Regions from separate parts of the Streptomyces sp. NPDC043685 genome, predicted to be linked through region 2. Evidence: riboswitches for the same ligand, from Rfam matches in the RefSeq annotation. Region 2 holds a riboswitch; the other holds the start of a gene.
What was found. Region 2 has a riboswitch for cyclic di-AMP ahead of AC0665_RS00850 (transglycosylase SLT domain-containing protein). Riboswitches for the same ligand answer to the same signal wherever they lie in the genome.
Positions count from the first base shown of each region.

Region 1: another riboswitch for cyclic di-AMP. It lies ahead of AC0665_RS11190 (M23 family metallopeptidase); the one in region 2 lies ahead of AC0665_RS00850 (transglycosylase SLT domain-containing protein).

Region 1 is NZ_JBWKCH010000003.1:436,766-444,550, forward strand. Features, by position in the region: gene AC0665_RS11185 (alpha-galactosidase) at 43-2,118, shown strand; cyclic di-AMP (ydaO/yuaA leader) riboswitch at 2,436-2,590, shown strand; gene AC0665_RS11190 (M23 family metallopeptidase) at 2,595-3,509, shown strand; gene AC0665_RS11195 (DUF6250 domain-containing protein) at 3,704-4,417, shown strand; gene AC0665_RS11200 (SGNH/GDSL hydrolase family protein) at 4,563-5,348, shown strand; gene AC0665_RS11205 (TetR/AcrR family transcriptional regulator) at 5,481-6,095, opposite strand; gene AC0665_RS11210 (glutamate dehydrogenase) at 6,193-7,371, opposite strand; gene AC0665_RS11215 (MBL fold metallo-hydrolase) at 7,500-7,785, shown strand, end outside.
Region 2 is NZ_JBWKCH010000001.1:173,763-181,547, forward strand. Features, by position in the region: gene AC0665_RS00835 (glycosyltransferase family 2 protein) at 1-941, opposite strand, end outside; gene AC0665_RS00840 (GNAT family N-acetyltransferase) at 962-2,047, opposite strand; gene AC0665_RS00845 (HAD family hydrolase) at 2,219-3,067, shown strand; gene AC0665_RS00850 (transglycosylase SLT domain-containing protein) at 3,031-3,810, opposite strand; cyclic di-AMP (ydaO/yuaA leader) riboswitch at 3,814-3,991, opposite strand; gene AC0665_RS00855 (polyprenyl synthetase family protein) at 4,495-5,505, shown strand; gene AC0665_RS00860 (LolA family protein) at 5,737-6,984, shown strand; gene AC0665_RS00865 (ABC transporter ATP-binding protein) at 7,055-7,785, shown strand, end outside.

The DNA of each region.
Region 1 (7,785 bases), on a different contig from region 2:
TGGTCGCCCCTGGTCGGGCTTGTTCGAATCTGTGAGGCCATGATGCTGGACATCTCCGAAGACGGTCGTACATGGGTACTCTCCGGGCCGGCCAGCAGCTATGCCGTCCATGTCACCGAACGGGACGAGCTGCTGCACCTGCACTGGGGCCCCAGGATCGGCCTCGCCGACGCCGAGGCCCTCACCGTGCGGCCGCTGCCCGAGTACTGGCCCTTCGAGTCCCCGCTCGACGGACGGGAGGAGTACCCGGTCGAGGGCGGCCCCCGTTTCGCGCGCCCCGCCCTGTCCGTGCGCACGGCCGGGCGCCGCGGCACCGAGTGGACCTTCGAGGGACACGACACCCAGGACGACGAGCTGCGGCTCCGGTTCCGCGACGACGGCCTGACCGTGACGCTGCACTACCGCATGCGTGCCTCGACGGACGTCGTCGAGCGCTGGGTGACCCTGGACAACCGGGGACCGGCACTGGAGCTGCTGCGCGCCGACTCCGCGACCTGGACGCTGCCCGACCGTGACGCCTGGCGGCTCTCCCAGCTGCACGGCCGATGGGGTGCCGAGTCCCGGCTGACGCGCTCGCCCCTCACCCACGGCGAGAAGGTCATCGGCAGCCGCCGCGGCCACACCTCCCACCAGCACCTGCCCTGGGTCGCCCTCGACACCGACGCCACCGAGGAGCACGGCGAGGTGTACGGCTGCGCCCTGGGCTGGTCCGGCTCCTGGCGGATCGCCGTCGCCCAGCTCCCCGACGCGCGCGTGCAGATCACCGGCGGCGCCGGCTACGACGACTCGGGCCTGCTGACGCTGGACGCGGGTGAGTCGTACACCACCCCCGTCTTCGCCGGGCTCTGGAGCGACGGCGGCTTCGGCGGGGCGAGCCGGGCCTGGCACGCCTACCAGCGCGCGTACGTGATCCCGGACGCCGGGCAGGACCGGCCGGTGCTGTTCAACTCCTGGGAGGCCACCGAGTTCGACATCTCCGAGGAGCAGCAGCGGGCGCTCGCCGAGCGGGCCGCCGCCATGGGCGTCGAGCTGTTCGTGGTCGACGACGGCTGGTTCGGGGCGCGCACCAGCGACCGGGCCGGGCTCGGCGACTGGACTCCCAACCCCGACCGCTTCCCGGGCGGGCTGAAGCCGCTCGCCGATCATGTGCGCGGACTCGGCATGCGGTTCGGCATCTGGGTCGAGCCCGAGATGGTCAACCCGGACAGCGATCTGTACCGCGCGCACCCCGACTGGGTGCAGTACCAAACAGGACGAAAGCGGACGGAGTTCCGCAATCAGCTCGTCCTCAACCTCGCGCGTGAGGATGTCCGGGAGTATCTGTGGGAGCAGCTCGACGGGCTCCTGTCCAGCGCGCCGATCGACTACGTGAAGTGGGACTTCAACCGCTGCTTCACCGATGCCGGCTGGCCCGACGACCCCTATCCGCAGCGGCTGTGGGTCGACCACGTGCGCGGCCTGTACGCCCTGCTGGACCGGCTGCGGGCCGCCCACCCGGGCGTGGCCTTCGAGTCCTGCTCGGGCGGCGGCGGCCGGATCGACCTCGGCGTACTGAGCCGCACGGACCAGGTGTGGACCTCCGACAACACCGACCCCCTGGACCGGCTCGCCATCCAGCACGGCTTCAGCCAGATCCATCCGGCCCGGGTCATGGCCGCCTGGGTCACCGACAGTCCGAACGCCATGCTCAACCACCGGGCCAGCTCGCTGCGGTTCCGGTTCGTCAGTGCCATGGCCGGGGTGCTCGGGGTCGGCGGCGACCTCACGAAGTGGACGGCCGAGGAGCTGGCCGAGGCGGCGGAGTGGGTCGGGCTCTACAAGGAGATCCGGCCCGTGGTGCAGCGCGGCGACCTGTACCGGCTGCGCCCCCCGGAGGGCGGGCTGAGCGCCGTGCAGTACGTCCTCGGCGAGGAGACCGTCGTACTCGCCTGGCTCCAGGCGCAGCGCTACGGCGAGCCCGTCCCGGCACTCCGGCTGCGCGGCCTCGACCCGGCGGCGGAGTACGAATGCCTCGAAACGGGCGAAGTTCACCGAGGTGCCCTGCTGCTCCATCACGGACTGCGGGTCGGCCTGGGCGGGGATCTCGACGCCACCGTCGTCCGTCTTAAGCGGAAGTAGCCCTTCTGTCCGAATAGGGCGCTTAGATAGTTAAGGGGATAACGTGCCCCGATCGTAAAGGAGATGAGGTCGGGGCGCGTGACCATCGTCATATTCGTGACGATGTGTTGTTGCCATGTTCACGTAATTCCGGCAATGCGCAGGGTTATTGAGCAAAGCGGGAGATCGGTAATCCACGCTCGGTGACGGCGGAATGTGTCGACGCGGTGAGGGAAACACCGTCGCGGGCAACCGCAAGCTTGTCCTATTGCGTCTTGGTCGCTTACGTTCCACACCAATCCGGACGGACGCCTAATCCTGCCGCCGCCCGGAGCCCCACACACTGACCCGACGTACGGCAGGAGCGGGGGACCCACAGGTAAGACGCCTGTTCCGGTTCCCGGAACGGCTTGGGGTTAAGCCACGCCTCGGCGCGGCCGGGCATCTCCAGCTCGCACCCGACAGCTCACCTCGCAGGCGACGGAGAGGAATTCGTCATGCCCGCGAAGGGTAAGCACCGCCGCCCCAAGACTCAGCGTTTCACCCGCTCCATCGCCGTCGCCGGAACCGGCGGGGCCGCCCTCGCCCTCCCGCTCATGGGGGCCGCCGGCGCCCACGCCGCCACCCCGCAGTCGGCTCCGGAAAAGGCCGTCCAGTCGGCCCCGGCCGCTCAGAAGAAGGCCGCCGAAAACGCCACCGGCTCCCGCGTCTACACCGTGAAGGCCGGCGACTACCTCGCGAAGATCGCGGCCGACCAGCACGTCAGCGGCGGCTGGAAGAAGCTCTACGCCGACAACCGTGACGCCGTCGGTTCCGACCCGTCGCTGATCCACCCGGGCCTGAAGCTGTCGATCGGCAAGAAGGCGGCGAGCGCGCCGAAGCCGTCCGCCCCCGCGACGCCCAAGGCCTCGGCCCCCGAGCAGTCCGCCGCCGACCCGGCGCCGAAGGCGGAGACCGCCGCCAAGCCGGCCGCCGCCCAGCCCGCCGCGCAGAGCAACTCCAGCGGCTACACCCTCCCGGTGGACGGCGCCACCATCGGCACCCCGTACCACATGTCCGGCAGCATGTGGTCCAGCGGCTACCACACCGGTGTCGACTTCGTCGTCCCGACCGGCACCTCCCTGAAGGCCGTCGGCGCGGGCACGGTCGTCTCCGCCGGCTGGGGCGGCGCCTACGGCAACCAGGTCGTCATCAAGCTCGCCGACGGCTTCTACGCCCAGTACGCCCACCTGTCCCAGCTGTCCGTCTCGGCCGGCCAGACCGTGACCGCCGGGCAGCAGGTCGGCCTGTCGGGCGCGACCGGCAACGTCACCGGACCGCACCTGCACTTCGAGATCCGCACCACGCCGGACTACGGCTCGGACGTGGACCCGGTCGCCTACCTGCGCTCGCACGGCGTCTCCGTCGGCTGACCGACCGCACGACCACCTGCCTGACACGCCTCCGAAGGCCGGACCCCGATCGATCCCGGGTCCGGCCTTCGGTGTGCGCGGGCCGACGTCGCATCAAGGGATCGACAGACGGCGGCAGTTGGGACAGAGTGATCCCATCCGGAGTGCAAGCGCTTTCCAGAGCCTTCCCGGCGGATCCCGAGGAGCTGTGTCCCGTGCCGACCACCCGCAGAGCGTTCGCGGCCCTGGCGGCCGGAGCCGCATACGCGGCCCTCTCGCCGACGGCGCCCGCGCAGGCCGCGCCCCGCCGCCGCCTCGTCGCCCGCGACGACTTCTGCCACGGCCTCGGGCAGTGGGTGACCGAACTCCAGGACGGCGGCACGGTCACCGCCTCCCGCGGCGTCCTGGAGATCGACGTGCCGAGCGGTGCCACCGTGTGGTTCAGGCGGCGGCTCGAAGGGCCGTACCTGCTCGAGTACACCGCGACCCCGGTCTCCGAGGGCGGGGCCAACGACCGGGTCTCGGACCTCAACAACTTCTGGAACGCGACCGACGTCCGCTCCCCGCACGACCTCTTCGCGACCCGGCGCGGCGGCGCCCTCGACGAGTACGACCACCTCACGACCTACTACGCGGGCTACGGCGCCAACTACAACACCACGACCCGGCTGCGCCGTTACGTCGGCGAGCCCGGCGTGCGGCCCCTGGTCCTCGACTACACCGAGCCGCTGCTGGCCGCGAACGAGCCGAACCGGGTCCGGATCGTCTCCGACGGCTCCACGGTCCAATGGTGGAACAACGGGCGGCTCGTCTTCGACCACACCGACCCGCAGCCCTACACGGGCGGGCACTTCGCCTTCCGGACCGTCTGGAGCCATTTCCGGATCAGCGGATTCCGGGTCTGGCGGTTCACCCCGAAACATCCCTGACAAGCGGTGTATTCCGGAGTTGGCGAACACTTTGGGAGTGGCTTATCTCACCGCCAGTCAACCCCTTCCTACGGTCGCGTAAGTCACATTCAAGGGTGAATCATGGACCGTTGTGGCAGACGATTCGAAGAGTGACAGCAGAGCAGTGATCGGGTCGTACGTGGCGCTGGGGGACAGCTTCACCGAGGGCGTCGGCGATCCCGGCCCCGACGGGGCATTCGTCGGCTGGGCCGACCGGTTCGCCGTCCTGCTCGCCGACCGCAGGCCCGAGGGCGACTTCCGGTACACCAATCTCGCCGTACGCGGGAAGCTCCTCGACCAGATCGTGGCGGACCAGGTTCCGCGGGCCGTCGACATGGCCCCGGACCTCGTCTCGTTCTGTGCCGGGGGAAATGACATCATCCGGCCCGGCACCGATCCCGACGAGGTGGCCGAGCGTTTCGAGCGTGCCCTGGTCCAGCTCATCGCCGTGTCCGGCACGGTGATGGTGACGACCGGGTTCGACACCCGTGGCGTGCCGGTGCTCAAGCACCTGCGCGGCAAGATCGCCACCTACAACGGCCATGTCCGGGCCATCGCCGACCGGTACGGCTGCCCGGTGCTCGACCTGTGGTCCCTGCGCAGTGTGCAGGACCGCAGGGCCTGGGACGCCGACCGGCTGCACCTGTCTCCGGAGGGCCACACGCGCGTGGCGCTGCGCGCCGGCCAGGTGCTCGGCCTCGACGTGCCGGCCGACCCCGAGCAGCCGTGGCCTCCGCTGCCCCCGCGCGGCGTGCTCGATGTGCGGCGGGACAACGTCGCCTGGGCGCGCGAGTTCCTGGTGCCGTGGATCGGGCGCCGGTTGCGCGGGGAGTCCTCGGGCGACCATGTGACGGCCAAGGGGGCGCTGTCGCCGGACGACATCAGGATGCGGATCGCCCCGGTGGCGTGAGAGCGGCTCCTGCGCGTGCGGGCCGTGCCGGGTGGAACACCGGCGCGGCCCGCACGCGTTCGTGGGAGCGATCGGGCGGTTGAGCGGGCGTAGGTGCGGTGGGCCGTCGTCGGGGGGTGTCGGGGGCAGGCGTCAGGGCGCCGTCCGCTCCACCTCCGCCAAGCCCAACTCGCGGGCCAGCGCCTCCTCCACCCACTCCTGGGCCCGGACCCGCGGCACCGCGCCGGCGTACGACGTCAGCTGGACGGCCAGGCCGTCGAGGAGGGCGGTGAGGCGCAGGGCCGTGCCCTGCGGGTCCGGGCAGCGGAACTCACCGGCCGCCACGCCCTCGGCGATGACCTCGACGAGGGCCGCCTTCCACTGCCGGTCGAGATCCTGGGCGACCTCCCGCAGCACCGGGTCGCGCAGCGCCGCCGCCCAGCCCTCGATCCACAGCCGCCAGCCCTTGGCCTGCCCGGTCGGGGCGTACCACCGTACGGCCGACCGCAGCCGGCGCAGCGCGGGGGAGCGGCGGCCGGTCAGTTTGCGCAGATGCGCGAGGTCGCCCTCCGCCGCGTGCCGGAACGCGGCGGCGACCAACTGTTCCTTCGAGGAGAAGTGGTAGAGGACCAGGGCGTTGCTCACGCCGAGCGCCGAGGCGACGTCGGCGATCCTGACCGCCGCCACGCCCCGTGCCTCGATCTGCTCGATGGCCGCCCGCAGCAGATCCCCGCGCCGCTCCGCCACGCTCAACCGGACTCTCGTCACGCCGTCACCCTACCCAGGCGCCCGTGCCCCCTCGACGTCGCCTTTCGGCCTGTCCGGTCCGGGCCGGGAGACGGCCGCCGAGGGGCCGGTGGCCGCCTCACCGGTACCAGCCGAATCGCTCGGCGATCAGCGGCAGCCGGTCGGCCGCGATCGCGTGGGCGGCGGCCCGCGGAGTCGTCCCGTCCGCCTGCGCGCGGGACAGCATCCGCTCGACCAGTGCCCGCATCGAGCGGCGTGTGTACGCGAACGCCTCCTCGGCGTCGGCGCCGATGTCCCCGAACAGCGTCCACCACCACCAGGCGTTCGTGCCCGAGTTGACCACGACGTCCGGCAGCACGCTCACCCCGCGCTCGGCCAGCAGCAGCTCCGCCTCGGGCCGTACGGGCATGTTGGCCGCCTCGACGACCCAGCGGGCGGTGATCCGCTCCTGGTTGCCGGTGTCGATCGCGTACGACACCGCCGCCGGCACCAGGACGTCCGCGTCGGCCGACAGCCAGGCGTCGCCCGGCAGTTCGCGGTCGCCGGGCCGCAGCGCCGTGCGGTCCACCGTGCCGTGGGTGTCCCGCGCGACGAGCAGTGCTTCGACGTCGAGGCCCGACGGGTTGACGATCGTGCCCTTGAGGTCGGCGACGGCCACGACCGTGCACCCCGCGCGCGCCAGGAACCGCGCGGTGGCCCCGCCCATGGTGCCCAGTCCCTGGAGCGCGACCCGCGTTCCCGCGTACGGCACACCGGCCCGGTCCAGGGCGGTCAGGGTCGCCTCCGCCACGCCGCAGCCGCCGGTCAGCTCGTCCAGCCCGATGCCGTCGACCTCGACCGCGAACGCGTCCCGCAGCCGCCGGCGTGCCCCGGCCTCGTCGTCCAGCAGCGGATACACGGCCTGGATCGAGGAGACCAGCCCCGCCTCGACGACGGCCCGGTCCACCAGGTCCTGGGTGAGCCCCAGATCCTCGCCCGTCGTCCAGCAGCTCTCTATGTACGGCCGCATGGCGCGCAGGTACCGCACCAGCAGCGGGTACGCCTCCGGGTCCCGCGGGTCGCAGTCGATGCCGCCCTTGGCGCCGCCGAGCGGGACGTAGCGGCTCTCGGGGTCGTAGTGCAGGGCCTCCTTCATGGTCATGCCGCGGGCGAGGCCCTCGACCTCCTCCAGGGTGCAGCCCGCGCGCATCCGCAGTCCGCCGCTGGCGACCCCGCGCACCAGCCGGTCGACGACCAGGAAGCCCTGCCGACCCGTGAGGTGATCGGTCCAGGTCAGGGACAGCAGGGGGGTGGCCATACGGGCTCCTTCACCGGAGGGTTACTGAATCATCGGTCAGTATCCCCTTCGATGGGGCCCCTGTGGCCCGGTGATGCCGGAGGGGCCGACCATAATGGAAAGCCTGACCGACTCCACCTGGAGGTACCGTGGCCGGTTTCCGTACCCTCAGCTCCGGGCTCCGCGCGCTGCGGCCCGGGGCGTTCGGCGCGGACCCGAGCGGTGAGCGCATGGCGCGCATCCGCAGATCCCCGCACTTCGAGGACGGGGTGTTCCGGAATCCCGGTGGCCCCGCGCGGACCCGGCCCTCGGGTTCGGCCCTGGATTTCGCGAAGGTCTTCTTCGACAAGGACACCCGGCCCCGCCGCGCCCCGGGGGGCACCGTCCCGGTGCACGCCACGACCCTGGCCGACATCGCCCGGCCCCCGGCCACCG
Region 2 (7,785 bases):
AGGGCGTACGGCGTGTAGCGCAGCCGGTGGCCCTGCGCCAGGACGCGGACGAAGCCGTAGAGGTCGTCCCCGCCCCGGGCGGCCGTCCCGGCACCGGTGGCCGGGTCGAAACCGCCCACGGAACGCAGGACCGCCGTGCGGAACGCCATGTTCGCGCCCGAGCCGAACCGTCCCGCCGTGAACGGGAACAGCGGCTCGTCGCCCGGCGGGTGCGCCGGGTCGTACGTCCTTGGAGTGAAGCCTTTGGCGAAGCCGCCGTGGCTCTCCAGCAGCACCTGGGCCGGAGTGGTCAGCCGCGCGGGCAGGATCAGGCCGGTGCTGCACCCGAGCCCGGGGTCGGCGGTGAAGGGCGCGGTCAGCTCGGTCAGCCAGCGCGGGTCGGCGACCACGTCGTCGTCCGTGAAGGCGACCACCTCGCCGCGCACGGCCTCCAGCCCGGCGTTGTGGGCGGCCGCGAGCCCCGGAACGGACTCACGGACGTAGCGCACGCGCTCGGCGTACTTCGTCTCGATCAGCCGGCGCGTCTCGTCCGTGACGGGCGCGTTGTCGACGACGACGATCTCGAACCGCGGATGGTCCTGCGCCAGCAGCGAGTCCAGCGCCCGGGCCAGCTGCCCGGCCCGCTCCCGGGTCGCGACGACGACCGTGGTGAACGGTGGCTCGCCGGGTTCGCCGAAGACGGCGGGCCCGCACTCCGCTCGCGCCCGCCCCGCCAGCACGGCCTTCGGATCCGCCCCCTGCGGCACCCGCCCGAGCAGGGTGCCCACCGGCCGACCGGACCTCCTGACCAGCACGAACACCTCCCCGTGTGTCACGGGCGGACTGCCCGGGCCGGGTCTGAGCACCGCCTCGTCGCCGTCGAGGTCCAGCTCGGCGACCTGGACCGCCCCGATGTCGAGGAACCGCCGTATCTCCTCCTGCGCACGCGCCGAACGGGCCATGCGCCCACCCCCCTTGTGTGTCAGGTACGGCGCAGCCGAGCCACGCCCTTCAGCGTCCGCGCGGCCAGCGCCGCGAGCCGCGGCCTGCCGCGGACGAAGCTGTGCGCGCGGCGCGCCGGCTCGCGGCCCAGCCAGTACAGCGCCGCGCCCGCCCCCGGCCGCGTCACCGCACCCTCGTAAACGGGCAGTTCGCCCGTCTTGAGCGCGTCCTTGTACTCGGCCGCGCCCCGCCCCAGGTCGAGCATGCCCACCCCCTCGGCAGCCGCCGCCTCGGCCATGCGCAGATGCAGCACCAGCCCCGGCGAGAACTTCGCGAACTCCGGGTCGTAGGCCGGGAACCAGCAGGCCAGCACCGAGGCCGAACGCAGCCCGAAGTGCGCGGCGACCGGCCGCTCACCCGCGTACAGCACGGACAGCGTGCCGCTGCACTCCGGCGCCCGGGTCCGGGCCAGCTGCCCGACGAGCCGGGTGATCCACTCCTGGGCGAACCGGTCGCGGCGGCCGGTCCTGCGGTACTGCGCCGACTTCCACTCCATCAGCGTGCGCAGGGCGGCCGGGTCGCGTTCGTCGAAGACGAACCGCAGCTCACCGGCCTGCCGGCCCAGCCTGCGCTCCTTGGCCAGGGTGGTCTTCAGGAACTTCGGCGACTGCGCGCGCAGCACCGACTCGTAGGCCTCGTAGCCCTTCTCCACGTCGATGACGTAGGTGGCGTACTCCTCGGCCGCGTACCGGACGAACAGCCGCTGCTCGGCCTCCAGATTGTCGAAGGCGAAGCTCGACACCGAGCAGGCCCTCAGCAGTTCACCCGTCTCCAGGTCCAGGCCCGGCCGCAGGATCGCGCCCTGGGCGTCCGAGACGCCGAACCCGATCGCCCGGCCCTGCCCCAACGGGCCCCGCTCATGGGGCAGGAAGCCGGCCGGCTCCAGCCCCTCGTACACCACGGCGACCCGGGCCCCCGGCCTGACCCGGCCGACGGCTTCGGTGAACTCCGGTTCCATGAAGGGGTTGCGCGGTGCCCCGGAGGCCGCGCGCAGCGCACGCCAGCGCTCCTTCTCCCCTTCACCGAGCTCCCCGGCCCCCGCCACGCGAATGCGCCCACTGCTCAACCTGACCCCCCGATCAAGTCCCCCCTGGACACATGGAAGGTACCGCTCTATGCGGCCTCTCGGGTAGGTAGCGGAGCATGTTGTTGCCAACCGGTGCAGAGGCCTTCAACCGGGCAATCGGCGTCCCCTGTGCGATGAAACGAAGGGCCGCGTTGTCCGTATTCTCTGATCATGGCCGCACCCCTCGCATATTCACTCATCGCCACCGATCTGGACGGGACGTTGCTGCGCGGCGACGACACCCTCTCCGAACGGTCCCTCGCCGTGCTCGCGCGGGTGGCGGACGCCGGTGCCCAGCACCTCGTGGTGACGGGCCGGCCGGCGCCGAGAGTGCGGCCGCTGCTGGACGACCTCGGCTGCACGGGGCTCGCGGTCTGCGGGCAGGGCGCGCAGGTGTACGACGCCGGCGCGGACCGGCTGCTGTGGTCCATCACGCTGGACCGGGAGCTGGCCGAGACCGCCCTCGGCAAGATCGAGGCCGAGGTGGGGCAGGTGTACGCGGCGGTCGACCAGGACGGGGTCGACGGGCTCACGCTGATCGAGCCGGGCTATCTCATGCCGCACCCGACCCTGCCCGCGGTGCGGGTCGAACGGCGTGACGACCTGTGGGGCGAGCCCATCAGCAAGGTGCTGCTGCGCCATCCGCACCTGTCGGACGACGCGTTGGCGGCGACGGCCCGCTCGGTGGTGGGTTCGCTGGCGACGGTGACGATGTCGGGGCCCGGCACGGTGGAGCTCCAGCCGTGCGGGATCACCAAGGCGACGGGCCTGGCGCTGGCGGCCGAGCATCTGGGGCTGCGTCCGGCGGACACCATCGCCTTCGGCGACATGCCCAACGACATCCCGATGTTCGACTGGGCCGGCCACGGCGTCGCGATGGCGAACGCCCATCCCGAACTCAAGGCCGTGGCCGACGAGGTCACCCTGTCGAACGAGGACGACGGCATCGCCGTCGTCCTCGAGCGACTGCTGGGCGGGGCGGCTCAGTACGGTCCGTTGACGTTGTCGATCGAGCCGTAGCGGTCGGCCGCGTAGTTGCAGGCCGCGGTGATGTTGGCGACCGGGTCGAACGGGTCGAAGGAGGTGCCGTCCACGTGGTAGGCGGCGAACGTCGGGTCGATGACCTGGAGCAGGCCCTTGGACGGGGTGCCCGCCGCGGCGTTCGAGTCCCAGTTGTTGATCGCCAGCGGGTTGCCGGACGACTCGCGCATGATGTTGCGGTAGATGCCGTCGTAGGACCCGGGGATGCCCTTCTGCGCCATGATGTCCAGCGCCTCGCGGATCCAGCCGTCCAGGTTGTTCGCGTAGGTCTTGGCCGACGCCTGGGTGGCCTGGGCGACGCCCGTGGCGGGCTTCGCGGCCGGCTTGGCGGGGGCGGACGACGGGGTGGCCGTCTTCTTCGCGGCCTTCGCCTTGGTGGTCTTCACCGTCAGCTTCAGACCCGGGTGGATCAGCTTCGGGTTGTCGCCGACGGCGGCGCGGTTGTCCTTGTAGAGCCGCTTCCAGCCGCCCCGGACGTCGTACTTGTCCGCGATGCGGGCCAGCGAGTCGCCCTTGACCACGGTGTACGTGAGCGACGTGGCGGGCTGGGCCGCGCGGGGCGCGGACTGTGCGGCGACGGGGGCGCTCTGGGGCTCGGCGGCGCTCGCCTGGGCGGCGCCGAGGAGCGGGAGGGTGAGTGCGGCTCCTCCGGTGCCGACGGCGATGAAGCCGCGGGTCAGCGGGTTGGTTCTGGGGCGACGGTGCTTGCCTCGTCCGGCCATGACGATGTTCCTCTCCGGCGCCTGCGAGGTGAGCTGTCGGGTTCGGGCCGGGAGGTGCCCGGCCGCGTACGGCGCTGTGTGCCGTACGCGGCTTCACCCCGAGCCGTGCCGCTGTGCGGTCCGGCGACTTACCTGGGTCCCCCGCTCCTGCCCTGCGTGAGTGAGTCGGTTCCAGTGGGGAGTCCGGGCGGCGGCAGGATGAGGCGTCCGCCGGACAGGGCGGGAACGTATGCGAGAGCACATGTCCGGAACAAGCGCCTCAGTCACATATCACGTAGTTGACCTTGGTCGGAGGCATTTGGGCCGCTTGATCCTTTGCGGCAGCCAAGGGCTCAACTTGCTTTCCGGAAAAGGGGGTACGGGGCGAGGTGGGAGGAGGGCGGAAAAGCGGAGGCAGTGATTCAACTCACTGATCACGAGTCCGTGGGGCATTTTCCACCAACGGGAATTTGCTTACCCAAAGCGGCAAATGGTGCATAGTTCACCACCCTTGGGTAAGTCGATAAATATCTGTTCTTATAGGTTGATCGAAAACATTGCGGTCGTGATCGGATACCGCCCGGCCTGTAACCCTGGGCGCTGGCGGTGATCGAAACGTGACCGGATACGCTGACTCGAGTGAGGGCAGCGACCTATCGACAAACCGCGTAATCACCGGCAGACACAGCAGACAGGAGACCCCTCGTGACCGACGTCGGGCCGTTCGGGCTGAGCGTGCGGGACCAGGCTCTGGAAGCCGATGTCCAGGCCGGACTGACGGCTGTCGAGGAAGGCTTGCTCGAGGCCACCAAGAGTGAGGTGCCCTTCATCACGGAGGCCGCCCAGCATCTGGTGCGCGCCGGCGGCAAGCGGTTCCGTCCGCTGCTCGTGATGCTGTCCGCCCAGTTCGGCGACCGGCACGCCCCCGGGATCGTGCCCTCGGCCGTCGTCGTGGAGCTGACCCACCTCGCCACGCTGTACCACGACGACGTCATGGACGAGGCCGCCGTGCGCCGCGGCGTCGCGAGCGCGAACACCCGCTGGGGCAACTCCGTCGCCGTCCTCACCGGCGACTTCCTCTTCGCCCGCGCCTCGCACATCCTGGCCGACCTCGGCCCGGAGGCCGTGCGGGTGCAGGCCGAGGCGTTCGAGCGCCTGGTGACCGGCCAGATCCTGGAGACCGCCGGACCGCAGGACGGCCGCGACCCCGTCGAGCACTACCTGGACGTGCTGGGCGGCAAGACCGGCTCGCTGGTCGCCGTCTCGTGCCGGTTCGGCGCGATGATGTCCGGCGCCGACGAGACGGTCGTGCACGTGCTGACCCAGTACGGCGAGCGCCTCGGCGTCGCCTTCCAGCTCGCGGACGACGTCCTGGACATCGCCTCCGACTCCCACGAGTCCGGCAAGACCCCCGGCACCGACCTGCGCGAGGGCATCCCCACCCTGCCGGTGCTGCGGCTGCGCGAGCGGGCCGCCCGGCTCGGGCTCGCCGAGGACGTCGCCCTGTGCGAGCTGCTGGACTCCGACCTCACCGACGACGCGCGGCACGCGGAGGCCCTGCGCCTGCTGCGCGCCCACCCGGCGCTGGAGCAGGCCCGGCGGGACACCGTCCGCTACGCCCAGGACGCCCGCGCGGCGCTGGCCCCCCTGCGGGACTGCGCCGCGAAGACGGCGCTCCTGGAGCTGTGCGACGCCGTGGTGCACCGGGCCGGCTGACACCTCCTCCCCGTACGACCCCTACGGGTCGGGGGAGAAGCCCGGCCTCCGTGTCATACCCCAGCAGTACACGGAGTTGAGCCCGGGGTCTGACGTATCTCCCTGGCCGATTTGGTCAGATGGTGACCACGGAAAGCACCACTCCTCACCTGTTCGGGTGAGAATGGCGGCTCAGGGACGAGTGCGTGCACGACACGGACAGCCGCCGCCGACCACGGAGGTAGGGCACACATGGCACCGTACGCATCCGACGACAGCACGACCGCCGGGGAGGCCGACGAGCAGCGCTCCGGGCGGCGCACCGCCGCGCGGTACATCGTCCCGGTCACGGTGATCGGGGTGGCCGCCGCGACGATCGGCCTGGTCCCCGCGCTCGCCGACTCCGGTGACCCCGACCTTCCGAAGATCACCGCCCAGCAGCTCATAGAGAAGATCGCCGCGTCCGACGTCGAGCAGCTGTCCGGCACCGTCAAGATCAGCACCGACCTCGGTCTGCCGAACCTCGGCGGCCTGGAGTCCGGTCTGCTGTCCGGTGCCGCGGGCGGTGGTGACGGCTCCTCGGCCGACCCGACGGCCAAGCTCACCGAACTGGCCTCCGGCACGCACACCCTGCGCGTCGCCGCCGACGGCCCGGACCGGCAGAAGCTGTCGCTGCTGGAGAACGCCGCCGAGTACAGCCTCATCCACAACGGCAAGGACGTCTGGGGCTACGACAGCAAGTCCAACGAGGTCTACCACGGCACCTCCTCCGAGAGCCCGGAGCGCGGCAAGGACCAGCAGCCGCCGGCCCTGCCGAAGGACTTCGCCGAGGAGGCCCTGAAGGCGGTCGACGACACGACCTCCGTGACCGTGGACGGCACCGCCCAGGTCGCCGGCCGGGACGCCTACAAGCTCGTCGTCGAGCCGAAGCAGTCCGGCTCGACGGTCGGCGCGATCACCGTCGCCGTGGACGCCGAGACCGGCATGCCGCTGAAGTTCACGCTCACCCCGGCGAGCGGCGGCGCCGCCGTCGTGGACGCCGGCTTCACGAAGGTCAGCTTCGCCCAGCCGCCCGCCTCGACCTTCGACTTCACCCCGCCCAAGGGCGCGAAGGTCACCGAGGAGAAGGACGCCAAGGCCTCCGACGAGGCTCCGCGCAAGGCTCCCGGCAAGCCCTTCGGCCTCGGTGAGGCACCCGGGCACGCCCCCAAGGACGGAAAGGACCTCGGCAAGGGCCCCGACGGCATGAAGACCATCGGCGAGGGCTGGAACGCGATCGCCACCTTCGACACCGGCGGCGAGGGCGTGCCCTCCGGCAAGGCCGGCGGCGAATTCGGCGGCTTCATGGACTCGCTCGGCGAGAAGGTGCACGGCACGTTCGGCTCCGGCACGGTCTTCTCGACCCGCCTGGTCAACGCCCTCATCACCGACGACGGCAAGGTCTACGCGGGCCTGGTCACCAAGGACGCGCTCGTGAAGGCGGCCGACGCCGCGAAGTAGGTCCCGCGGGCGCACGGTGCGCCGGGAGGACGAGGAAGCCCTGCGGGACGTCGAGAGAACGGGGAAGCCGATGGGCGAACCGTCCGCCGGGCAACCGGAGGAGCGGGGTGCGGCGCGGGCCGGTACCGGGGAACCGGTCATCGCCACCCGCGCGCTCACCAAGCGCTACCGCGGCGGACAGCTCGCCGTCGACGGTCTCGACCTGACCGTCCCGGAGGGCAGCGTCTTCGGCTTCCTCGGCCCCAACGGCTCCGGCAAGACCACCACCATCCGCATGCTGATGGGCCTCATCGAGCCCACCTCCGGCACGGCGCGGGTGCTCGGGCAGCCCATGCCCCGGGCCATCCGCGCCGTGCTGCCACAGGTCGGCGCCCTCATCGAGGGCCCGGCCCTCTACGGCTTCCTCTCCGGCCGCGACAATCTGATCCGCTACGACAGCGCCGACCCGGCCACCGACCCGCGCACCCGGCGGGCCCGGGTCGCCGCCGCCCTGGACCGGGTGGGCCTGGCGGCGGCCGGGTCCAAGAAGGCAAAGGCGTACTCGCTGGGCATGAAGCAGCGTCTGGGTCTCGCCGCCGCGCTGCTCCGGCCGCGCAGGCTGCTCGTCCTCGACGAGCCGACCAACGGCCTGGATCCGCAGGGCATGCGCGAGATCCGCGCCCTGATCCGCGAACTGGCCTCGGACGGCACCACCGTCTTCCTCTCCTCCCACCTGCTCGACGAGATCGAGCAGGTCTGCACCCACGCGGCCGTGATGGCCCGGGGCCGGCTGATCGCGCAGGGCCCGGTCGCCGACCTGGC